3 regions of the Cupriavidus sp. H39 genome follow, and region 1 is predicted to be linked to each of the others. Evidence: predicted binding sites of a transcription regulator. Region 1 holds the regulator's gene; each other region holds the start of a gene.
The links. The regulator LexA, encoded in region 1, represses DNA repair genes until DNA is damaged. The targets are predictions, from matches to a motif close to ACTGTATNNNNATACAGT.
Positions count from the first base shown of each region.

Region 1 (7,982 bases):
TGCCGACGCAGTGCTGTTCGTGACCCCGGAATACAACCGCTCGGTGCCGGCGCCGCTGAAGAACGCCATCGACGTGGGCTCGCGTCCGTATGGCAGCAGCGTCTGGGACGGCAAGCCCGGCGCCATCGTCAGCGCATCGCCAGGCGCCGTCGGCGGCTTCGGTGCCAACCACCACCTGCGCCAGTCGCTGGTATTCCTGAATATCCCCATCCTGCAGCAGCCCGAGGCCTATATCAGCGGCGTCGACAAGCTGTTTGACGAGCAGGGCGGCATTGCCAACGAGTCGACCAAGGGGTTCCTTGGCAAGTTCCTGGCCACGTTCGCCACCTGGATCGAGCGCACCGCGCCGCGCTGAGCGGCACGCAGTGGGGCGCAGCAGACCTTGGCACGGTAGCCTATACTCACGTCTTCGCGCGGGCCGGCCACTCGCTGTACGCGTGGCCGCCCCAGCCGCCGGGTGCCGTGACCTGCATATGTCGCGGCGCTGCGTCCCGGGATCCTGCGGTGCCGCCGCGCCCGGACCGCCTCCAAACGCTGTATTTCCATGAACGTAAATCCCCGCCGCATTTCGGTTGCGCCGATGATGGACTGGACCGACCGTCATTGCCGCATGTTCCATCGCCAGCTCAGCCGCCACACTTGGCTGTATACCGAAATGGTGACCACCGGCGCGCTGCTGCATGGCGACGTGCCGCGCCACCTCGACTTCGATGCGGCCGAGCATCCGGTCGCGCTGCAACTGGGCGGCAGCGAGCCGGCCGATCTCGCCATGGCGGCGAAACTGGGCCAGCAGTGGGGCTATGCCGAGATCAACCTGAATTGCGGCTGCCCCTCCGAGCGGGTGCAGCGCGGCGCCTTCGGTGCCTGCCTGATGGCCGAGCCGCAATTGGTGGCGGACTGCGTGAAGGCGATGCGCGATGCGGTGGAGATTCCGGTGACCGTGAAGCATCGCATCGGCATCGACAAGATCGAGCACTACGATTTCGTTCGCGATTTTGTCGGCAAGGTGGCGCAGGCGGGTTGCGGCACGTTTATCGTCCACGCGCGCAATGCGATCCTGAAGGGCCTGAGCCCGAAGGAAAACCGCGAGATTCCGCCGTTGCGCTATGAGGTGGCGTACCAGCTCAAGCGCGAATTTCCGGAGCTTGAGATCCTGATCAACGGCGGCATCGTCAGCCATGATGAAATCGTGGCCCACCTCGAGCATGTCGACGGCGTCATGATCGGACGCGAAGCGTATCACCAGCCGTACGTCCTGGCGGAAATGGACGCGCGCTTCTATGGCGATACCGGGGCGCCGGTGCCATCGCGGCTCGATGTCGAACTGGCGATGCAGCGTTATATCGGCGACCTTGTGGAACAGGGCGGATATATGGGGGCCGTGACACGGCACATGCTAGGCCTGCATCGTGGCATCGCCGGCGGACGCGGCTGGCGCCGCGTGCTGTCCGATGCAAAGCGCATGCATGCGGTGCGCACGCGTGCCGAGGTGGATGCGCTGTTCGACGAGGCGCGCACGCATTTGCGTCCGCACGCAGAAGAGCCGCTGGCCGCGTAAGCGCGCACGGCCTCGTGCCGAGGCTGCGCTCTAACTTCGAATCGTGAAAATATGCATGGCGGCGCGCGGGCTCCGCGCGCCGCACATGAGATGCCGGATCGCCCGGAAAGCGGCGTCCGGAAAGGGATTCCCCTAATTCGCTGAGGCAGGGCACTTTCTTACACTGTGCCTGCCCTCGAATACAGGGCTTTCTTCAACTGATTATTAGCCCGCTCCGGCGGGCTTTTTTTTCGTTGGCGCGTCGGCGATTTGATGTTCGCCGCATGGCGCTCTTCGTTTACCCGAATGGTGCATTCCCCGCGTGGCAGTTAGAGTGCAACGGCCTTCAGGGCATTTGAGATCGCTAAAGTTAAGAGTCCGCGCTGCGGACTCTTTTTTTGCGCGCTCGGCCGGCACCACCGGGACGAACGGGTTTGACCAACTTGCCGCGCAAGCGTTCCATCGGTCACGCAGAATGGATTTTCGCTGAATCCGCATCGAGGCCGTTATCGCGTATGGCTGATGCCCACGTCCAGTGTGCCGTAAGTCGTGATGCTCGATTCCCTGCCGTCGGCGCCGCCTGCAGCGCATCCGCCGAGCCAGCCCGCCAGCGCCATCACGGCAAGTATCCTCGTCCTCCATCTACACTTGTTCTGCATGGCCTGTTCGCTGTGTTCGATCACGTCGGTTGGTCTCGCTCGCGGGCAGGAGGTTCCATCGCAGGCATGGCGCGCCATGGAGGCATCGACTAGCCAAGGGAAGGGAAAAAGAGGCAGGCGGCCAATGGGGCGGGCCGCCTGACGGGAAGGTCGAGGGGGGTCAATGTCCCTCGGACTCGAGTATCGCTTCGGGCACGTGCCGCATGAACCCTGCCGAGGTAGGGGCTGTGTTCAGCATATGGGTTGGCTGGCGGGGGTTTCCGGGAGTAGTGCAAGACCCGTGATACGATGGCCGGCACGTTCCCCAGGGGAGATCGGACGCGGCATGCGGACTGTGCCGGCGGGGAGGCAGCATGGACAAAGACAACGTGGAAAACGAAGCGCCGTTCGGCGTCGTCTATGAAGACTTCAGGGTGATCTGGGTGGCCGAGCAGCTCCAGGATGGTAAATGGACGGCGCGCTACTGCTGGCACCCCGGTACTTCCGCTGCCGCAGGCAAGGCGCTGCAGGAAGCCGTGCTGAATGGCAAGTCACGCCGGTTGCTGGGGCAATTTGATACCGAAGCAGAAACCATCGCAGCCATCAAGCAGGCGGTCCTGCTCGAGGCCAAATGGAGCCCGCCGCGATCCTGACCCTGTCCGGCAAAAATTTTTGTGCGGGATACTAGCCATCTCGAAAATCTGTTTGTATAATCTTGTTTTTCGTCGATCAGCGCTTCGCTGATGACCTCTACGGTGGCTGTAGCTCAGTTGGTAGAGTCCAGGATTGTGATTCCTGTCGTCGTGGGTTCGAGTCCCATCAGCCACCCCAAGCATTTTCCAGAACGGCGCCTCGCAAGGGCGCCGTTTTGCATTCCCCGGGGGTGGTATGTCTGTTCGAGCGGCACTGATTGGCGTAGCGATGGCAACCATGGTGGCAGGGTGTGCCACGGGTACTTCCGAGAAAGATGTCCGCGCGCGCCCGCCGATGCGCCTGTTCACGCCGGCCAAGATGGCCGATGTCGCGAAGTGCCTGCGCAACAACCTCGGCGATGACGCGACGCTGGTCCAGTTGCCCGCGAAAAATCAAACCGAAATCCGCATCGGCCAGACCGTCGCAAGCGGCCAATACCAATACGCCTACCTGATCTCGCTGACGGCACAGGCCGACGGCACCGCGCTGGAATTGCGCAAGACCGATACCTGGTTTCCCCAGCTGACGCCGGTGGAACTGGAAGCTGAAGCGAAGGCGTGCGCGCGTAGCTGACCGAGGCGGAGCAGTCGCGTCGAAGGCGTCCGCGAATATCAGGCGGCCAGTTTTTCGGAGGTTTCCAGTTCAAGCATGCGGCAGATTGCGGCCATGCTGCCGACCATGGTACGGCGCTGCGTACCCTGATAGACGCGTACGCCCTTGCTCTGGCGAAACGGCACGGGCTTGACCGGACGGCGGGCGGCGACGTGGTGGATTTGCGGCATGGTGGCACCTCTTTTTTGGCAAAGCGGGGTCAACACCCGGCAAGCCGGGCGGCATCTGCAAAGCAATGGGAGCGGGTGGGCCCGCGCGGGCTGACCGCCCGCGATCGTGGCCGCTAGAAACCGGAAGAGCGGATCAGCCCGACGGCGATGCCTTCCAGCGAGAACTCTTCACCGGGCTCGACGATGATGTTGGTGAAGTCGGGGTTCTCGGCAATCAGTTCGATATGGCCACCGCGCCGCTGCAGGCGCTTGACGGTGACGTCGTCGCCCAGTCGCGCGACTACGATCTTGCCGTTGGCGGCTTCGCTGGCGCGGCGCACCGCGAGCAGGTCGCCGTCGAGGATGCCGGCGTCGCGCATGCTCAGCCCGCGCACGCGCAGCAAATAATCCGGGCGCTCATCGAAGACCGAGGCATCGACCTGGTACTGGCGGTCGATATGCTCGGCGGCCAGGATGGGGCTGCCGGCCGCCACGCGCCCTACCAGCGGCAGCGTCAGCTGCATGACGCCGGCCATCGGCAACGAGAACTGGTCCGGCAGTTCCGAATCGCTGCGCGCTACCTTCAGTCGGATGCCGCGCGACGCGCCCGGCGTCAGTTCGATCACGCCTTTGCGCGCCAGTGCGCGCAGATGTTCTTCCGCGGCATTGGGCGAGGAAAAACCGAACTCCGCTGCGATCTCGGCGCGGGTGGGCGGAAAGCCGGTGCGGCGGATCGTGTTGCGGATCAGATCGAAAATCTGCTGCTGCCGGGGTGTCAGGGTCGCCATGGGATCGCCGTTCCGTGCAGGGCCCCTGGGCCGGATGACGGGGAACTCTGGTCCGTTATCCTGCGTCCGGCGGGCCGGGCACTGTATGTTTAAACAGTATGCTGTGATTTTATACAGTATCGGCGTCAGCGCAAGCAGAATTTTGAGGCGTGTCGCATGGACGTCCGCAGTGCGCCTGGTCCCGGCAGCGGCAAGGCGCGTGCGCCCGCTACAATCGCGGTTGCCTTCCACAACGATTCCTTGCGCGATCCCATGACCCAATTGCCCCGCATTGTCGTATTGGCCACTGGCGGCACCATCGCCGGCGCGGCCGGCAGCGCCGCCAGCAGCGCCCGCTACCAGGCGGCGACCGTGCCGGTGGCCTCCTTGCTGGCCGCGGTGCCGCCCTTGCGGTCGGTCGCCCGCATCGAGGCCGAGCAGGTGGCGCAGGTCGACAGCAAGGACATGACCTTCGCGCTCTGGCAAACACTGGCGGCGCGGGTGGGGCACTGGTCGGCGCAGCCGGACGTTGCCGGAATCGTGATCACGCACGGCACCGACACCCTGGAAGAAACCGCGATGGCGCTGCACCTGACGCAATCGTGCCCGGTGCCCGTGGTGCTGACCGCGGCGATGCGTCCGTCGACGTCGCTGTCGGCGGACGGGCCGCTGAACCTGCTGGATGCGGTGCGCGTCGCCGGCCATCCGGATGCGCGCGGCAAGGGCGTGCTGGTGGTGCTGAACCAGCAAATCCACGCGGCGCGCGACGTGGCCAAGGCGCATACGTCGGCGGTGGATGCCTTTGTTTCGCCGTGCGGGCCGCTGGGTTTCGTCCAGGATGAATATGTGCGCTTTGTCCGGTCGCCGCGGGCGGCGTCGATCATCGGGCCGATGCCGGCGGCCTGGCCGGTGGTGGAGATCGTGGCGAGCTATGCCCAGCCTGGGCGGGTGGTGGTGGATGCGCTGGTGCAGGCTGGTGTCGCCGGTCTGGTGGTGGCCGCGGCCGGCAATGGCTCGGTCCATGAGGTGCTGGCAGCCGCGCTCGCCGACGCCGCCGGAGCCGGGATGGCGGTGGTGCGCAGTTCGCGTACCGGTGCGGGCCATGTGGCGATCCCGCCGCAACCGAGTCCTGCCGACGGTGTGTTCGTGTCGGCCGCGGACCTCAACCCCTATAAGGCGCGCGTGTTGCTGGCGTTTGCCCTGGCGGCAGATGCGGGATTGGCGCGCGATCCGGCGAGGCTGCAGGCGGTGTTCGCCAGTGCCTGATTTGCCCGTGTAATCAGTGGCTTGCGCTGATGCCGTGCGGCGGGCTATAATTTAAGGCTATTTAACCTTGCCACACCGGACTCGTGACGCCCGGGTGGCTAATCCCAAAAGGAGCGTCAATGCGTCATTACGAAATCGTCTTCATCGTCCACCCGGACCAGAGCGAACAAGTGCCGGCCATGATCGAGCGCTACAAGCAGCTCGTGACCTCGCAGAACGGCAACGTTCACCGCGTGGAAGACTGGGGCCGTCGCCAGATGGCTTACATGATCCAGAAGCTGGCCAAGGCTCACTACGTTTGCCTCAACATCGAATGCGGCAAGGAAACGCTGGCTGAACTGGAACACGCGTTCAAGTTCAACGACGCCGTCCTGCGCCACCTGATCGTGCAGACCAAGAAGGCCGAGACCGCACCTTCGCCGATGATGAAGGAAGTGCAGCGCGAAGAAGCCCGCAAGGCCGCGCAAACGACCACCGAAGCCCAGGCCGCCTGAGTGCGGACTGCGGTGCGCGCCGTGGCTGACAGCGTCGGCCAGGGCACGGGAAACAGCAAGGATTGCAACCAGCAAGAGGCCCCGCGTTGAACCAGCTTCGGCTTGCCGCCACCCTGGCGGAACGCGATGCCCTGCGCTATACCCCGGCCGGGGTCCCCGTCGTCAACTGCATCCTGCAGTACAGCGGCGAGGCCGTCGAGGCGAACACGCCGCGGCAGGTCGAGTTTGCAATCGCAGCGATGGGGATCGGCCAGGTTGGCCAGCGTCTGGAGCGGCTGCCGCTCGGCACGCTGCTCGACTGCGAAGGATTCCTGACCCGCAAGCACCGCAACAGCAAGGCTCTCGTCTTTCACATCACTGGATGTAAAGCATTCGAAAAGGATTGAATCATGGCATTCGTCAAACGTGACAACAAGAACAAGAAGCGCTTCCAGCAACAGAACCCGCTGTTCAAGCGCAAGCGCTTCTGCCGCTTCACCGTGGCTGGCGTGGAACAGATCGACTACAAGGATCTGGACACCCTGAAGGACTTCATCGGCGACAACGGCAAGATCACGCCGGCCCGCCTGACCGGTACCAAGGCCCACTATCAGCGTCAGCTGGATACGGCCATCAAGCGCGCGCGTTTCCTCGCGCTGATGCCGTACACCGACCTGCACAAGAACTGATCAGGCCCTAGGTCCGTCAAGGAGAGAACACGATGCAAATCATTCTGCTGGAAAAAGTCGTCAACCTGGGCAACCTGGGTGACATCGTCAAGGTGAAGGACGGTTACGCCCGTAACTTCCTGATCCCGGGCAAGAAGGCCCGCCGCGCCACGCAATCCGCGATCGCCGAATTCGAAGTCAAGCGCGCCGAGCTGGAGAAGGCCGCCGCCGAGAAGCTGGCCGCCGCGCAAGCCGAAGGCGAGAAGCTGAACGGCCTGACCGTCCAGATCTCGCAGAAGTCGGGTGTCGACGGCCGCCTGTTCGGTTCGGTGACCAACGCCGACATCGCTGAAGCCCTGGCTGGCCAAGGCTACAAGCTGGAAAAGGCTCAGGTTCGCATGCCGAACGGTCCGCTGAAGATGGTCGGCGACCACCCGGTCAGCGTTGCGCTGCACACGGACGTCGTGGTCGACGTGACCGTGTCGGTGGTGGGCGAGAGCGTCTAAGGACGCGCCGCCTCGGCCAGCGCATCGCGCCGGCCAAAGCCCGCAAGCATGGCAAAGAAGGCAGGAGCCCCGGCTCCTGCCTTTTTTGTTGCCCGCCTGCCTTTGACGGCGCAGTCGCCAAATGTACGTCGAAGTGTGTCCGCCCGCCGTTATAATCCCTCCCCATGAACGCGCCCGTCGCCGACCCCCAACTCGATAACCTCAAGGTCCCGCCGCACTCCATCGAAGCCGAGCAATCGGTGCTGGGTGGCCTGCTGCTGGACAACGCCGCCTGGGACCGCATCGCGGACTTTCTTTCCGAGGCGGATTTCTACCGTTTCGACCACCGGATGATCTTCCAGAGCATCGCCCGGTTGATCTCGGCCACCAAGCCGGCCGACGTGATCACGGTCTACGAGATGCTGCAAGTGGCCGGCAAGGCCGAAGAGGTGGGCGGGCTGGCGTACCTGAATTCGCTGGCGCAGAACACCCCCAGCGCGGCCAATATCCGCCGCTACGCGGAAATCGTGCGCGAGCGCTCGGTGCTGCGCAAGCTGGTGACGGTGGCCGACGATATCGCTTCAGCCGCGTTCGCGCCCAAGGGCCGCGAAGTGCGCGAGTTGCTCGACGAGGCCGAGTCCAAGGTCTTTGCGATCGCCGAAGAGGGCTCGCGCGGGCAGAAGGGCTTCCAGGA
Region 1 is NZ_CP189848.1:2,350,959-2,358,940, reverse strand. Features, by position in the region: gene ACOCMH_RS26295 (NADPH-dependent FMN reductase) at 1-355, shown strand, start outside; gene dusA (tRNA dihydrouridine(20/20a) synthase DusA) at 545-1,558, shown strand; gene ACOCMH_RS26285 (hypothetical protein) at 2,550-2,828, shown strand; tRNA gene ACOCMH_RS26280 (tRNA-His) at 2,931-3,006, shown strand; gene ACOCMH_RS26275 (hypothetical protein) at 3,097-3,441, shown strand; gene ACOCMH_RS26270 (hypothetical protein) at 3,480-3,650, opposite strand; gene lexA (transcriptional repressor LexA) at 3,764-4,417, opposite strand; gene ACOCMH_RS26260 (asparaginase) at 4,670-5,662, shown strand; gene rpsF (30S ribosomal protein S6) at 5,782-6,156, shown strand; gene priB (primosomal replication protein N) at 6,243-6,542, shown strand; gene rpsR (30S ribosomal protein S18) at 6,546-6,824, shown strand; gene rplI (50S ribosomal protein L9) at 6,857-7,309, shown strand; gene ACOCMH_RS26235 (replicative DNA helicase) at 7,474-7,982, shown strand, end outside.

Region 2 (7,982 bases), on a different replicon from region 1:
TTTTTTTTAGAAAGGCACGTCGCCGTCCGTTGATGAATCGGCTGGGCCCCGCGGCATGTCATGGGCGCCGCCTAACTTCTCTGCAGCGGCGACAGCCCTTGCTTTCATGTCCGCGATGTCTTTGGAAAGTGCGAACATCGAGACTGGCACTTCGGGCGCATAGAGTCGCCCAATCAGCTCGAAATCCAAGTCCGTCAGCGCTTGTGACATGACGAGAACAAGCGCGCAGGCGTACGCCAGATCCTGTCGGTCCGGCAACGACGGGGAACCGTCTTCGACGGCCTGCAGGTAAGTCGAGATTGTAGCTTCGGCCTCGAGAAACTGCTCGGCCCATGATTCATCGTCAGCGTCCTTGAGGGCTGTCGCAAGGCAGGCGTGCAATGCATCCTGACTCTTTTGAACGAAATCTCGCTCGGTAAGCTTTCTCATCGGGTCATGCTCGTTTAAGGTCCCTCCAATATGATGTCACGACTTTTCCGATGGGGCGTTTTCTACTGCATTGTTGGAATGGGCTGAGGCAGTCGGTGGGAACACCCCAACTCACGTGATACAGAATCACCTTTCACCGCACAGCCTGCGGTGGTATCAGCAAAAATTTCGGCTTGCCGTCTGAAGCTCGCCAAGCATGCGCGACAGATCCACCACGCGCTGAGCGATCAGGTGCCGAACTTCACCTTCACGCTGCCATTGGCCGTAGATTCCGACCATAGCGGAACCCAAGACCTCCTTACGAAAGCGCTCGAAGACGTTCGGCCAGACGATCACGTTGACGACGCCGGTTTCATCCTCCAGCGTCATGAATACGACGCCATTGGCGGTGCTGGGTCGCTGTCGCACGGTCACGATGCCGGCAGCGCGGGCGGTCTGTCGCGGCTGGTATTGCGCTAGCTCCGCCGCCACCACGAAGCGTCGGGCAGCCAGCATCGGGCGCAGCAGGGCAAGAGGGTGGCGCCGCAGGGTCAGGCCCATGGCGCGGTAGTCGCCAACGATCTCCTCTCCCTCTGTTGCCTGCGCCCGCTCCGGCGGCACTTCGGCAATGTCCGCCGGACGCAGCAAGTCCTTGTCCGCCACTGCGGCAGCCGCCTGCCACAGGGCTTGCCGGCGATTGCCTGTGATGGATTCAAGCGCGTTGCCGGCAGCGAGGACCTGGAGGTCGTGGCGATCCAGCGTCGCGCGCCGGGAGAGGTCCGCGGTACTGGCGAATGGACAGACCGCGCGCGCTTCTTCAATACGCTGGCCAGCCTCCCGACGCATGCCACGCAGCATCGACAGGCCAAGGCGCACCGCCGTTGCCGGAGAACCGGGAACAGATTCCATCGTGGAATTCCAACCGCTCACCGCGACGTCGGCCGGCAACACGATCACGCCATGCCGCTTGGCGTCTTGCACCAATTGCGAGGGGGTGTAGAACCCCATCGGCTGGCTATTTAGCATCGCGCAGAGGAAAGCTGCTGGCTCGTGACATTTCAGCCAGGCCGAGGCATAGACCAGCAGCGCGAAGCTGGCGGCATGGCTCTCGGGAACCATACTCGCCGAAACCTTGGATTTGCCGGAATATGCTCTCTGCGAACTCGCGGTCATATCCACGCTCGAGCATGCCCGAGACGATCCGCTTGTGGTACTTGTCGATGCCGCCCCTGCGTTTCCAGGCGGCCATGGCACGGCGCAGTTGATCCGCTTCGCCAGCCGAGAAGCCAGCCGCCAGCATGGCGACTTGCATGACTTGTTCTTGGAAGATCGGCACGCCCAACGTGCGCGACAGCGCCTTTTCCATTGCCGCGCTTGGATAGGTGACAGGTTCGAAACCTTGCCGCTGGCGAAGATAGGGGTGAACCATGCCGCCTTGGACAGGCCCCGGGCGAACGATGGCCACCTCGATAACCAGGTCGTAGAAGGTCCGCGGCCGAAGCCGTGGCAGCATGGACATTTGGGCGCGGGACTCGATCTGGAAGACGCCGACCGTATCGGCCTTGCAGATCATCTCGTAGGTCGCTGGGTCTCGGCGGGAATATCTTGTAGCTCAAACGCCTCGCCGCGCTGCTGTGCTACTAGGTCCAGCGCGCGACGCACCGCTGAGAGCATGCCCAACGCCAGTACGTCGACCTTGAGCAGACCCAGCGCGTCCAAATCGTCCTTGTCCCACTGGATCACACTGCGGTCAGCCATGGCAGCGTTCTCGATGGGAACAAGACGCGATAGCTTGCCCCGAGCCAGCACAAAGCCGCCGGTGTGCTGCGACAGATGGCGTGGGAAACCGAGCAACGACACGGCCATGTTGGCCCACCGTTGGGATAGCTCTGCGTCTGGATCCACACCGCTCTCGTTGAAGCGCCGCAGCAAATCTGCTTTTCCATCGAACCAGTGGTGCGATTTGGCCACCAGATCAATGATCGCGGGATCGACGTCGAACGCTTTGCCGGCATCGCGTAGGGCGTTGCGCGGTCGGTAGGTGGTCACAGCCGCAGCTAGCGCGGCACGATCTCGCCCGTACTTCCGGTAGAGATACTGGATCACCTCCTCGCGTCGCTGGTGCTCGAAATCGACGTCGATATCGGGTGGCTCGCCACGTTCCTTGGAGATGAAGCGCTCGAATAGCAGGTTGCCCCGCGCAGGGTCGACCTCTGTGATGCCCAGGCAATAGCAAACGGCGGAATTGGCGGCCGAGCCCCGCCCTTGGCAAAGGATGCCGTTGGAACGCGCAAAGCGGACGATATCGTAGACCGTCAAGAAGTACCGCTCGTAGTCCATTTCTCTGACGAGGGCGAGTTCGTGTTCCAGCTGCTGTTGTACGGTGAGCGGAATGCCGGCGGGATAGCGGCGGTGCGCACCCGCATAGGTTTCTGTGCGAAGGTACTCCGCGGGCAGCACGCCATCCGGTATCACTTCGTCGGGGTATTCGTAGCGCAATTCGTCAAGCGAGAACTGGCAGAGATTTGCGATGTGGATCGATTCCGTCAGGTAACGATGCGGGTAGATGTTGGCCAGGCGCAGCCGCGAGCGCAAATGCGTTTCCGCATTCGGAGCCAAGTCGTACCCACAGTCTGACACTGGCCGGCCCACACGGATCGCCGTTAGCACATCGTGCATCGGCTTTCGCGAGCGCACATGCATGGTCACGCAGCCGGTGGCCACGACGCGAAGGTGGTGTCGCGCTGCGGCTTCTTCGACGGTGCCACGATGGATGTCATCCATCGGCCGGTACAACAGGTTCAGGCCCATCCAGGCACGACCTGCGAAGGTTGCACTGACCCATGAGGCTTGCGCATCCAGCTTATCGAATGGCACACCATAGTCCGGCGTGAAGACAATGAGGCAGTCCGGCAGGCCCCTGAGGTGCTGGTAAGGAGCGTCCGGCGCCGCCAAGTCGCGGGGCGTCAGCACATAGGAACCTTTTCCAGCGCGTATGCGGCCAAGGGTGATGAGCTCGCACAGGTTGCCGTAGCCCTCCCGGTTTCGGGCGAGTGCCAGGAAGGAGACGGCAGGGGAGGCATCAGCATTTTGCAGGCGGAACCAAGCTCCCACGACCAGACGCATGCCCGATTTTTTCGCCTCCGTATGCGCGCGCACGATCCCAGCAAGCGAGCATTCGTCCGTGATCGCCAACGCATGGTAGCCGAGTTCTGCTGCGCGTTCGGCAAGCTCTTCCGGACGCGAGGCCCCCTTGAGGAAGGAGAAATTGGAATAGCAGTGCAGCTCCGCATAGTCGGGTAAGCCCGCCGGGATTGTCTCGCGCATGATTCACCCGAACAGCCCGTGCAGGTACCAGCGTGCCTCGTCACCCTCCCGGCTGCCCATACGTTCTTGGAAAATCCAGTAGCAGGTGTGGTCCTTGCCCTCGGCAACGAAATAGTCGCGCGTGACCAGTTCACCTCCCCACCATCCCGCCTCGATGCGCTCAGGTGGGGAAACAATGTGCAACGGCGAGCCGTAGAAGGGGCGGTGATCGCGCTCGATTAGGGCTACCGGTTTGCCCAGAAGCCATGCGGGGCGGGGGAGGGCGGCTGGCAATGGCAGGCGTATTGGCTTTTTCGTGGCCGGCATCCAGTCGTTGGCGACCTCCGGCCGGTAATCAGCGCGCAAGCAAGGCTGGCGGACGTTCTCCGGACCGAGCCTGGCGCTGAGCAGTTCCAACAGACGCGCGTGATCGGCAGGTGTCCCTCCCGGCTCTGGGAATAGCGAATCGCTGGGCGGGGCGACCGGCTCCGTGTCAATAGCAGTAAGCGCTACCGCGATCGTCGGCGCGACGGCAGTCACCAGCGCGAGTCGCTCTTTCAGAATGCGTACGAGGTGATCTTCATGCCAGTTCGGCTCCGCAAGTGCGATCTCGATCTTGGTTGGCGGGATGGCGGCCCGGCCGCGTTCATGGCGCAGTTCGAAGGCAAACCGTTTTACGGCTAACTGCCAGGCGGTCAACCACCCGATCATTTGTACCAACAGCCCGCGGCCGTAGGCAAGCGTCACCTCGGCATGCTCGATCCGGTCCGGCAGATCCAAGGCTGAATGGAAGGCGGATGGAGCTTCGGCCCACTCGAAAACCTCCGGTGCCTCCGCATATGCGCGGTCCAGGGCCTCCACGATGTCGCCGCCGCATCGGCGCTGCAGGCCCGCGCGAGGCAGGCGGCGCAGATCCGATAGTGTGCGGCAGCCGAGGCCGTCAAACCAGTCGGCAAAGGGCCGCGCAGCAGGTAGTATTTGCACCGGCATGCTGGCCTCGAGCAGAGGGGACTTTTGCTGCGGCCCGCGGCGCTTCACGAAGTTGACGGTAACGCCGCAGGCTGCCGGCTCAAGCGCCAGCCGTAACGGGGCAGGGGAGGCATCGCGAGCGCATGCCGCGGGTCGTACGACAAAAAAAGTGTTTCCGATGTGTGCGCAGCGAGATGAAGACGTCGCAAGGCGTCATTGCGCAAGTGCGATTGCCAAAGGACCAAGACACCACAGGTGCCGGCCCGCAACGTTTGCTCAGCGGCCCAAAGGACATCCGCAGTCCGTTGCGCTTCGATCCACAGTAGCCGCTCCGGCGGTATGCTCCAGTTTGCGAGCGCAAGCACTTGCGGCGCGTAGGGAGGTGCTAAGAGGGCAATCGGGCGTGTTGAAGACGCGGCGAGCGCCGGACGCAGCAGCCGGAGTTCGCCGATACCGGGCTGTCGCTGTAGCAACTCTGTCAGGCAGCCGACGGGCCAGCCGCCGCCGGGCAATTCCTTATCCAGCGACGAGTAGCCGGTCGACACCACGCGTGCGTTGCCCCTGGCCAGCTATGAGGCAAGCCAGAGCGAGGGATGGATGGTTTCGGGGGCAACTGTCAGCATCAGTCCGGTATCCTGCTGACAGTGTACTGTATATCCGTACAGTATTCACGTGTCGAAAAGTCCACCCGGCGCAGCAGCCAGCACAGCGGTTGCGGGGAAACGGAATTCGTGAGACTGGGATGTCTTCTGTGAGACTGGAGTTTTCTGAAATAGTGCGACTGCCCTGACTTGCGGCTATCTCGTAGCAATGCCCCTATCAGTTCCGAGCTCTGACAAGAGCAATCGCAATCTGTGAGTCCGGCTCCGGGTTCGAGCCGCAACCAAGTTGAAGAGCCGCGATCCTGCAAGAGTCGTGGTTTTTGCATCTGGAGGCCGTTGAAGGTGTCATGCCGTGGCACACCCGGCTGCATGTACAGGACTACTGTAGGAAGCAGGAATTAGCTGGACTGGCGTGCAATTCCCGCCGACGCTGAGCCCGGACCCTGACGGTCGGCACACAGTGCACCCTTTGCTGACTAAAGCAGTGAGTGGTCAAGATATCGGCGCGGCGGCCGTCAATACGGGGCAACTCCATTTTCTGTCTGCGCCATGCGTTACATATCGATCCGAGACCAGCACCTCGCTATCCTGGCCAGTGACCGCGATGCCTGGCGGGCACGGGTGGAAGGAAGATTTGACGTCGAAAGTCTCATTCGGTCATGCGTTCCGGATGCCGCCACTTGCGATCCACGCGTTGTGGCCGACGCGATCCGGGAGTGGTTCGACAGTTTTGACCGTGCCACGCAGCATAATCTCTCCATTGCGGTCATTCGAGCGGACCGCCAAGAGGAGATCCCTTGGAGAGAGCTCCCAGCCGATGGTTGCGTGCCGGGATCTTTCATACTGAGCTATAGGGTCCCACCTACTTGACGGATTTAGCCGCCCGCAACTATTGTTTCTTGAGACTATTCGGGAAAGGAGGTCCAGAATGCCGCAGAACATGATCGTTCAGGGCGAACCGCTGGCCAGCCAAAAAGCCCGAATTCGAGAACAGATGGCTGCGATCGTGCTGAAGTGCTGGCAGGATCCTGCGTTCAAGGCAGCATTGCTGGCGGACCCCAAGACAGTGCTCCAAGCCGAGGGCGTGCTGGTGAATCCGGACATCGAGTACGTCTTCATGGCGGACGAAACGCCTAAGCTGCATTTCGTCATCCCGGCGCCACCGCTAACCCAACCGCTCACCCAAGACGAGATGCTCCAGATCGCGCGAGCTGGAACTCAGCTCATCCTGCCGTCGATTATCTGCTGACGCAATTCGCCAGTGACCGGGTTCCGTGCTCGCGAGAGTGCGTATAAGTTTCGCCTCGAGGACGCCCTCCCGGGCTTTCAGTACTCACTGGCGGATTTCGAGGTTGACCTCTGGATCAACCGATTCCGAGTCGACCAGAACATCCGCATGGCAGGCGCGGACAAGGAGATCTTTCCGACGGTCGCCGCAGCACGGCAGGATGCGCTCCAATGGATCTTCGAGGGGTTGGCCAATGGCTATACGGCCATTTTCAACAAACTGAACCTCTGCAATCCACGAGTCGCCCATCTCTGCCACAAGATCAATCAAGCATACCCCGAGGGTTGCCGTACATTCGTTACTGCGTTTCTGTCCCCGTCGTCCCAACACTGCTTCGGCTACCACTACGACGAGGTTGACGTCTTTCTTGTCCAGATTCACGGGACCAAGTCTTGGTCCGTCGCAGAGCCCGACATGCCATTTCCCATTGAGGGAATGCATAAGCCGCCCGTAGCCCAAGACCAGTCCGGACGTGAATACCTTCGCGTCGATCTTGGGCCGGGTGACGTCTTGTTCATCCCGCGAGGTCACATTCACCGGGGGCAGCCGGGCGAAGCAGGTTCACTGCACCTTTCCGCAGGCGTTCACCTGCAGACGGTGGCCGACGGTATCGTCTCGATGATCCGCAAAGTTAGCATGCTTGAACAGGTCTTGCGTCGCCCCCTTGAGCTTGCTCAACAAGAAGAGGCGGTGCGCGAAGCGCTGCAAATATTGGATTCTCAATTCGGCACTCAGATAGCGCAGGTGCGAACGAAAACATACCTACCGCATGACAGCCTAACCTCGATTCTGCGCATCGGTAGTCTCGCGCCTGACGACGTTCTCGTATGCGCCGGACGGGAGCCTTTGAATTATTGGCTGTCGCGCGAACTTTCCACCATCGAGGTGTTGGGCCTACTGTTTGACTACGGCGTGCGCTCCGAGCCTAGTGCCAAAGCGGCTGTGCCGGCCGGATACTTCCGCGCATTGCAGATGATCAACGACAGGCTTGAATTCTCCCCGCGCATCCTTGCTCAGGAACTGGGAATTGCGATTGAGGACACACTTGAGCTGGGGCGCCAACTCCTGACTATTGGGGCCTTGGAGTACAAAAATAAGTGCTGATCTCATGCTTAATTGAGGACGCTAAGGTCCACTCAGACGACGAGGCCGGCCTCCAAGAAATCGCGAAGAGAGTGATTGACCGGCTACAGCCAGACCGCCCTTCGGACCCTGCTGTGGTTGTGGGCTTAGAACAAGAACTCGTCGCGCTCTATAAGCGCATGTGTCTTCCCCTGAAGTGCGCCGTCGAACAGCACTTCAATCAATTGCCAGCAATCGGACTGGCTCAATGGATGAAGGAGCAACTGGGCCGCTGCCAAGTTCTCGACAGGGCGCTCTACAAGCAGTCACAACAGCTCATAGCCGAA
Region 2 is NZ_CP189847.1:420,180-428,161, forward strand. Features, by position in the region: gene ACOCMH_RS14355 (hypothetical protein) at 7-429, opposite strand; partial or broken gene ACOCMH_RS14360 (error-prone DNA polymerase) at 586-3,735, opposite strand; gene ACOCMH_RS14365 (DNA polymerase Y family protein) at 3,739-4,704, opposite strand; gene imuA (translesion DNA synthesis-associated protein ImuA) at 4,749-5,231, opposite strand; gene ACOCMH_RS14375 (nitrile hydratase subunit alpha) at 6,214-6,534, shown strand; gene ACOCMH_RS14380 (JmjC domain-containing protein) at 6,547-7,677, shown strand; gene ACOCMH_RS14385 (DUF4135 domain-containing protein) at 7,671-7,982, shown strand, end outside.
Region 2: the regulator LexA is predicted to act here: its motif matches at 5,332-5,349, upstream of imuA (translesion DNA synthesis-associated protein ImuA).

Region 3 (7,982 bases), 1.5 Mb from region 1:
GAGTTCTATGTTGTGGCGCGCCCCGTCATCTGACGGGATTTCGGATGTCTGAAAGCGCAGACATGACTGTTTAACGTATGAACCTTACGATTAGATTTCAATCTTGTCATCTCGGGCTCGCACGTGGCAATCACGTCACTTCGTACAAAAAACCAATGCCCCCGCATCGCGGGGGCATTAGTTGGCGTATCCATCTCCGCTAGTGCAGCAGAGAAGGCGAAGGAGATTACAGCATTGCCTTCAGCAGGCGGCCCATTTCCGACGGGTTCTTGGTCACCTTGATGCCGCAGGCTTCCATGATTTCCAGCTTGGCCTGGGCGGTGTCGGCACCGCCCGAGATCAGCGCGCCGGCGTGGCCCATGCGCTTGCCCGGAGGCGCGGTCACGCCAGCGATGAAGCCAACCACCGGCTTCTTCATGTTGTCCTTGATCCAGTTGGCCGCGTTGGCTTCATCCGGACCGCCGATCTCGCCGATCATGACCACGGCGTCCGTTTCCGGATCGTCGTTGAACATCTTCATCACGTCGATGTGCTTCAGGCCGTTGATCGGGTCGCCGCCGATGCCGACAGCCGACGACTGGCCCAGGCCCAGCGCGGTCAGCTGGCCCACGGCTTCGTACGTCAGCGTGCCCGAGCGCGACACCACGCCGATGCGGCCCTTGCGGTGGATATGGCCCGGCATGATGCCGATCTTGATTTCGTCCGGCGTGATCAGGCCCGGGCAGTTCGGCCCCAGCAGCAGGGTCTTCTTGTTCTCGCGGCGCATGCGGTCCTTGACTTCCATCATGTCGCGCACGGGGATGCCTTCGGTGATGCAGACCACCAGGTCCAGGTCGGCGTCAACGGCTTCCCAGATCGCGGCAGCGGCGCCCGCGGGCGGCACATAGATGACCGACACGGTGGCGCCGGTCTCGGCCTTGGCGTCCTTGACGCTGGCGTAAATGGGAATGCCTTCGAAGTCTTCGCCGGCCTTCTTCGGGTTCACGCCGGCGACAAAGCAGTTCTTGCCGTTGGCGTAGTCGCGGCAGCCACGGGTGTGGAACTGGCCGGTCTTGCCGGTAATGCCCTGGGTGATGACTTTGGTGTCTTTGTTGATCAGAATCGACATGCTTTCGTCCTTTGCTTGACTCTGGCAGCGAGGGCTAGGCCACGCGCGCTGCCGGAGTTCGCTTGTATTGGGTAACGGCGCCTCGGCTTACTTGCCGGCGGCGGCAGCCACGACCTTCTGGGCGGCCTCTTCCATCGTGTCCGCCGAGATGATCGGCAGGCCCGAGTCAGCCAGCATCTTGCGGCCCAGTTCTTCGTTGGTGCCCTTCATGCGCACGACCAGCGGCACCGTCAGGTGCACAGCCTTCGAGGCCGAGATCACGCCTTCGGCGATCACGTCGCAGCGCATGATGCCGCCGAAGATGTTGACCAGGATGGCCTGCACGTTCGGGTTCTTCAGCATCAGCTTGAAGGCTTCGGTCACCTTCTCGGTGGTGGCACCGCCGCCCACGTCGAGGAAGTTGGCCGGCTCGCCGCCGAACAGCTTGATGGTGTCCATGGTGGCCATGGCCAGGCCGGCGCCGTTCACCAGGCAGCCGATGTTGCCGTCCAGCGAGATGTAGGCCAGGTCGAACTTCGAGGCTTCGATTTCGTTGGCGTCTTCTTCATCCAGGTCGCGGTAGGCGACGATTTCCGGGTGACGGAACAGCGCGTTCGAGTCGAAGTTGAACTTGGCGTCCAGCGCGATGACCTTGCCGTCGCCGGTCAGGATCAGCGGGTTGATTTCAGCCAGCGAGGCGTCGGTGTCGTAGAACGCCTTGTACAGGCCTTGCAGGGCCTGGCGAGCCTGGGCAACCGAAGCGTCGGGCACGCCGATCTTGCGGGCAATGTCGTCGGCGTCAGCGTCGGTCAGGCCGGTCGACGGCTCGATGATCAGGGTGTGGATCTTTTCCGGCGAGTGGGCAGCGACTTCTTCAATGTCCATGCCGCCTTCGCTCGACGCCATCAGGGCGATCTTCTGCGAAACACGGTCCACCACCAGCGAAACGTACAGTTCCTTCTTGATGTCGGCGCCTTCTTCGATCAGCAGGCGGTTGACCTTCTTGCCTTCCGGACCGGTCTGGTGCGTGACCAGCTGCATGCCCAGGATGTTCGAGGCATAGGTCTTGACGTCGTCGATGCTCTTGGCAACCTTGACGCCGCCGCCCTTGCCGCGGCCGCCCGCGTGGATCTGCGCCTTGACAACCCACACCGGGCCGCCGAGCTGTTCTGCGGCCTTCAGGGCCTCGTCAACCGAGAACGCGGGAATGCCGCGCGGAACCGGCACATTGTATTTGCGCAGGATTTCCTTGCCTTGATACTCATGGATATTCATGCGTGTTTCCTTTCGGGTAGGCGTAAAAGGTAGAAGGGAAGAATCTGAATGAAGACGAACTCTCTCGCCGGCTGGCCGATCCTGAGAATCAGCCGGAGGTGCCGGTCGGCCGTTCGGCCGGGACAGCGTCGTTGCCGTCGATTGCGTGACCACCGCGGTCGCCATTGGCCGCGGGCTGCTGCGCCTGCGGCGCGGATGCGACGGCAGGCGCGGCCTCGGCCCGTACCTTGGGCGTCGGCTGGTGACCATACCAGCGCGGGTAAAACTGACGCACCACCTCGCCGTCGAAACGCAGGGCGTGGCAGCCGTTCAACTGATAGGGCGGCTCCGGATTCGGATCGTCCTCGCCGTTGTCGCGGATACTGATGACCTCGCCGGCAAAGGCCTGGATCGCGGTGCTGGGCAGCACGCCCGCGGCTTCGGTCAGGTGCGAACAGCCGTGCATGCCGCCCAGGCGCTCGCGCACGGCCTTGCGAAACCCCTTGCGCAGGTTCAGCCCGATCAGCTTGCGGTAAGCCGGGCCGATCGTGTCGCAGTGGGACGGATACGGCACCCAATCCGAGCAGGCCTCGGCATCCACCACCGTCATTTCCTCATCGATGGTGATGCGTAGCCACAGGTCATGCAGCGGCTGGCCTTGCGGCCGGATGCGGTCGCCGGCCAGTTCGATATCGCGGGGCTTGGTGTCGGTCAGGCGCACCTCGATGTCCCACAGGCCGTCTTCCCTCTGGTACGCCTCGGCCGAAATGGCGCGACGGTGACGCAGGGAGCGGTTGACGGGCTGGGACAGAGGCATGGCCAGGCTGAGAATACGGAAGATACGGAGGCGACGGGAGAATCCGGGGGCTGGGGCACCGTGGTGCCGCGGCACCGAAATAACCCGGGGAGTTTAACATGCCAGGCCGCGCTGGCCGGGAACATCCTTGTGCGGCGACTGTCGCGCCAGGATTGTCGGCCGACCATGGCGCCAGGGCAGGCCGGTCAGCATTGCCGCAATGCACCAGCGGACACTGCCTTCCGGCCCTGACAAGAATGCATAGTGGGCATGGCGCGATGACGCAACGCAGCGAAATACACATGACGGCAGCACAGGTACTCGCGCCTGGCCTGCGGACGCGAGTTCAATCCCCGTCGCCGTAGTCCTCGTCCGCGCCCTGGATGATCTTGCCGACCACCGCACGCGAAAAACCGCGTGCCACCATGAAGCGGATCTGCTTCGCCCGTGCCTCGGGCGTATCGGGCGGCGTACCGAAGCGCTTGCGCCAGACCTCGCGGGCACGCTCGGCCTCCGTGGCGCGCAGGCGCTCCTGCAGCTCGCCCAGTTGCTCGCTGTCCAGCTTGTGGGTCTTGGCCTCCTGCATCACGCGCGCGGTGCCATAGCGGGCGCCCCGTCGATGCACCAGGCTGTCGGCGAAGCGCTGGTTCGACAGCCAATTCTCGCGCTCCAGCGCGTCCAGCAATTGTTCCAGCTGCTCGGCCGACTCGGCATGGGGCGCCAGCTTGCGCGCCAGTTCGGCTCGGCTGTGCTCGCGGCGCGACAGGTAGCCGACGGCGCGGGCCTTCAGTGACAGCGGGGGACGGGTTGCCATGGGATGACCGGGAATCAGCGGATCGGAGACCGGCCCTGCGGGCCAAGCAAAAAGGCCGGGGCATCGGCGATGCCCCGGCCTTTCCGGATGGCGCAGCGGGCGCCGGCCCGATCAGTCTTCGATCGTTGCCGCCGCGGCCGCGGCCGTGGGGTTCATGGCCACCACGCCCAGTGCGGCGCGCACCTTGTTTTCGATTTCGTCGGCAATGTCCGGGTTCTCGCGCAGGTATTCGCGCGCGTTGTCCTTGCCCTGGCCGATCTTCTCGCCGTTGTAGCTGTACCAGGCGCCCGACTTCTCGACAATCTTGGCATCCACGCCCAGGTCGATGATCTCGCCCTGGCGCGAGATGCCCTGGCCGTAGAGGATGTCGAAGAAGGCCTCGCGGAACGGCGGCGACACCTTGTTCTTGACCACCTTGACCTTGGTCTCGTTGCCGATCACGTCGTCGCCCTTCTTGATCGAGCCGATGCGGCGGATATCCAGGCGCACCGAGGCGTAGAACTTCAGCGCGTTGCCGCCGGTGGTGGTTTCCGGCGAGCCGAACATCACGCCGATCTTCATGCGGATCTGGTTGATGAAGATCACCAGGCAGTTGGTGCGCTTGATGGTGCCGGTCAGCTTGCGCAGCGCCTGGCTCATCAGGCGGGCCTGCAGGCCGGGCAGCGAATCGCCCATTTCGCCTTCGATTTCGGCCTTGGGCACCAGCGCCGCCACCGAATCGATCACGATCAGGTCGATCGAGCCCGAGCGCACCAGCGCGTCGGTGATTTCCAGCGCCTGCTCGCCGGTGTCCGGCTGCGAGATCAGCAGGTCGCCGACACTCACGCCCAGCTTGGAGGCGTAGTTGACGTCCAGCGCGTGCTCCGCATCGATAAAGGCGCAGGTACCGCCCAGCTTCTGCATCTCGGCCACGACCTGCAGCGTCAGCGTGGTCTTGCCCGACGATTCCGGCCCGTAGATCTCGACCACGCGGCCGCGCGGCAAACCACCGACGCCAAGCGCGATATCCAGGCCGAGCGAACCGGTGGAAACCACCTGGATGTCCTTTTCGACCTCGCCGTCGCCCAGGCGCATGATCGAGCCCTTGCCGAACTGCTTCTCGATCTGGGAGAGCGCGGCGGCAAGCGCCTTTTGCTTCTCGGCGCTCACGCCGGCACCTGCCTTCTTGTCGTCCATGGTCGTCCTTGAGTCAATGGTGTATAAATAGGCCGCATGTGGCGCGGCACCGGCATTTGCCGGCATCAGCGCCGGCCCGGCTATCTGCGCGGCCGCACTCCAGGGGGTCTCCCCGGGCGGCCCCAGCGGAACGTGCGGGTACTGTATAAAAAAACAGTATGCTTGGCAAGCCCCTTCGCGCCGCGCGCCCCTGTTTGCGCACCGGTGCCGGCGATGCCGGCCAGGGTGGAGACAACCATGCGCATTCTGATCGCCGAAGATGACGACGTGCTGGCCGACGGCCTGACACGCTCGCTACGCCACTCTGGCTATGCCGTCGACCATGTCGCCAATGGCCTGGAAGCCGATTCGGCGCTGTCGACCCAGACCTTCGACCTGCTTATCCTCGACCTGGGCCTGCCGCGCATGAGCGGGCTCGAGGTGCTCAAGCGCCTGCGCGCGCGCGGCGCGATGCTGCCGGTGCTGATCCTGACCGCCGCCGACAGCGTCGACGAGCGCGTCAAGGGCCTGGACCTGGGTGCCGACGACTATATGGCCAAGCCCTTCGCCCTGTCCGAGCTGGAAGCGCGCGTGCGCGCGCTGGTGCGGCGCGGCGCCGGCGGCGGCGCCACGCTGATGCGGCACGGGCCGCTGGCCTACGACCAGGTCGGGCGCATCGCCTATCTGAACGACCAGATGCTGGATCTGTCCGCGCGCGAGATCGGCCTGCTCGAGATCCTGCTCACACGCAGCGGCCGCCTGGTATCGAAGGAACAGTTGGTGGACCACCTGTGCGAATGGGGCGAGGAAGTCAGCAACAACGCCATCGAGGTCTACGTGCACCGCCTGCGCAAGAAGATCGAGGTGGGCGGCATCCGCATCGCCACCGTGCGCGGGCTGGGCTATTGCCTGGAAAAATTCCAGCCGGCCGTGGCCGCGCCGCATTGATCGTACCGATCGCATGCAGGCCACGCGACTGACCTGAGCGCAACCTCGCCGACATGAGCCTGCTGCGACTGCCCTGGCGGCGCGTGCCCCGCACCGCGCCACCGCTGCCTCCCGCCCCGGACGCCACCGACCAGGACCTGGCGGACGCCCTGCCGCACCTGGAGGAAAGCACCGCCCATCCCGCACCGCGCTCGCTATTCGGCGAGATCCTCGACTGGATGCTGGCGCCGCTGCTGCTGCTCTGGCCGATGAGCATCGCCGTGACTTACCTGGTGGCCAAGTCGATCGCCAACGGCCCCTTCGACCGCGCGCTGGAAGCCAGCGCCATCGTGCTGTCGCAGCAGGTGCGCGAGGTCAACGGCCGCGTCACGCTGCAGCTGCCGCTGTCGGCGCGCGAGATCCTGCGCGCCGACGAGACCGACAACATCTACTACCAAGTGGTCGGCAAGCGCGGCGAGTACATCGCCGGCGACCATGACCTGCCGCTGCCTTCCGAGGAAGACCAGGGCCACGCGGGGCTGGTGTCGCTGCGCGATGACCGCGTGGCCGGCAACGACGTGCGCGTGGCCTACACGTATATCGAACTGAAGCAGGTCAGCGGCACCCAGCCGGTGCTGGTGCAGGTGGCCGAGACCCTGGACAAGCGCGCGCGCCTGGCCAACGAGATCATCAAGGGCGTGATCCTGCCGCAATTCGTGATCCTGCCGCTGGCGGTGGTGCTGGTGTGGTTCGGGCTGTCGCGCGGGCTGGCGCCGCTGACCGCGATCCAGCAGCGCATCCGTGCGCGCAACCCCGGCGATACCAGCCCCATCGACGAGCGCGCCGCGCCGCAGGAGATCACGCCGCTGGTGGGCTCGTTCAACGACCTGCTGGCACGCCTGGACCAGTCGGTGCAGACCCAGAAGCGCTTTATCGCCGATGCCGCGCACCAGATGAAGACGCCGCTGGCAGGCCTGCGCATGCAGGCCGAACTGGCGCAGCGCGAGCAGTCCCCCGAGGAGCTGCGGCGCTCGCTGGCGCAGATCGCCGGCAGCTCGGAACGCACCGCGCACCTGGTCACACAGCTGCTGTCGCTGGCGCGCATGGAGAACCTGGCCGGCACCGGCGGCATGGCCGCGCTGGACCTGGCAGCGCTGGCGCGCGAGGTGGTGAAGGACTGGCTGCCGCAGGCCTGGGCGCGCGACATCGACCTGGGCCTGGATGCCGACGACCATCCGGTGGTGGTCCAGGGCAATCGCCTGATGCTGACCGAGATGCTGAACAACTTGCTCGACAACGCCATCCGCTACACCCCGCGCGGCGGCCGGGCCACGGTGCGGGTCAGCGCCGATGCCTTTGAACCATTCGCTTACCTGGACGTGGAAGATACCGGCCCGGGCATTGCGCCGGCCGAGCGCGACCGCGTGATGGAACGCTTCTACCGCGTGCTGGGCACCAACACCGAAGGCAGCGGCCTGGGCCTGGCGATCGTGCGCGAAATCGTGCAGCAGCACGGCGGCGACGTCCAGATCTCCGACCACGTCTACCAGCAATCGCCACGGCTGGCCGGTGCGCATTTCCGCGTGACGCTGCGCCGCCCCGAGAACTTTCCCTCCGTATGAATGACAGTCCCACTCCCGGCGGCGCCGAAGCACGCCAGCGCCTCGCCTGGCACCGCAACCTGCGCTGGATCGGCGGCCTGCTCGCGGTCTGGTTCACGGTCACCTTCGTGGTGGCGTGGTTTGCGCGCGACCTGCGCTTCGACTTCTTTGGCTGGCCGTTTTCGTTCTGGGTCGGCGCGCAGGGGGCGCTGGTGGTCTACGTGCTGATGGCCGCGCTCTACGCCTGGCGCATGAACCATAGCGATGCCGAGGCCGAGCGCCCCGCCGCGCCACCGTCGGCGATGCCCTCGCAAGGCGCCTCGCGCGGGCCGGGCGCCGATGCTGCAT
Region 3 is NZ_CP189848.1:840,887-848,868, reverse strand. Features, by position in the region: gene sucD (succinate--CoA ligase subunit alpha) at 227-1,108, opposite strand; gene sucC (ADP-forming succinate--CoA ligase subunit beta) at 1,196-2,362, opposite strand; gene ACOCMH_RS19390 (DUF2889 domain-containing protein) at 2,451-3,158, opposite strand; gene recX (recombination regulator RecX) at 3,484-3,951, opposite strand; gene recA (recombinase RecA) at 4,063-5,127, opposite strand; gene ACOCMH_RS19375 (response regulator) at 5,365-6,054, shown strand; gene ACOCMH_RS19370 (sensor histidine kinase N-terminal domain-containing protein) at 6,108-7,655, shown strand; gene ACOCMH_RS19365 (DUF4212 domain-containing protein) at 7,652-7,982, shown strand, end outside.
Region 3: the regulator LexA is predicted to act here: its motif matches at 5,268-5,285, upstream of recA (recombinase RecA).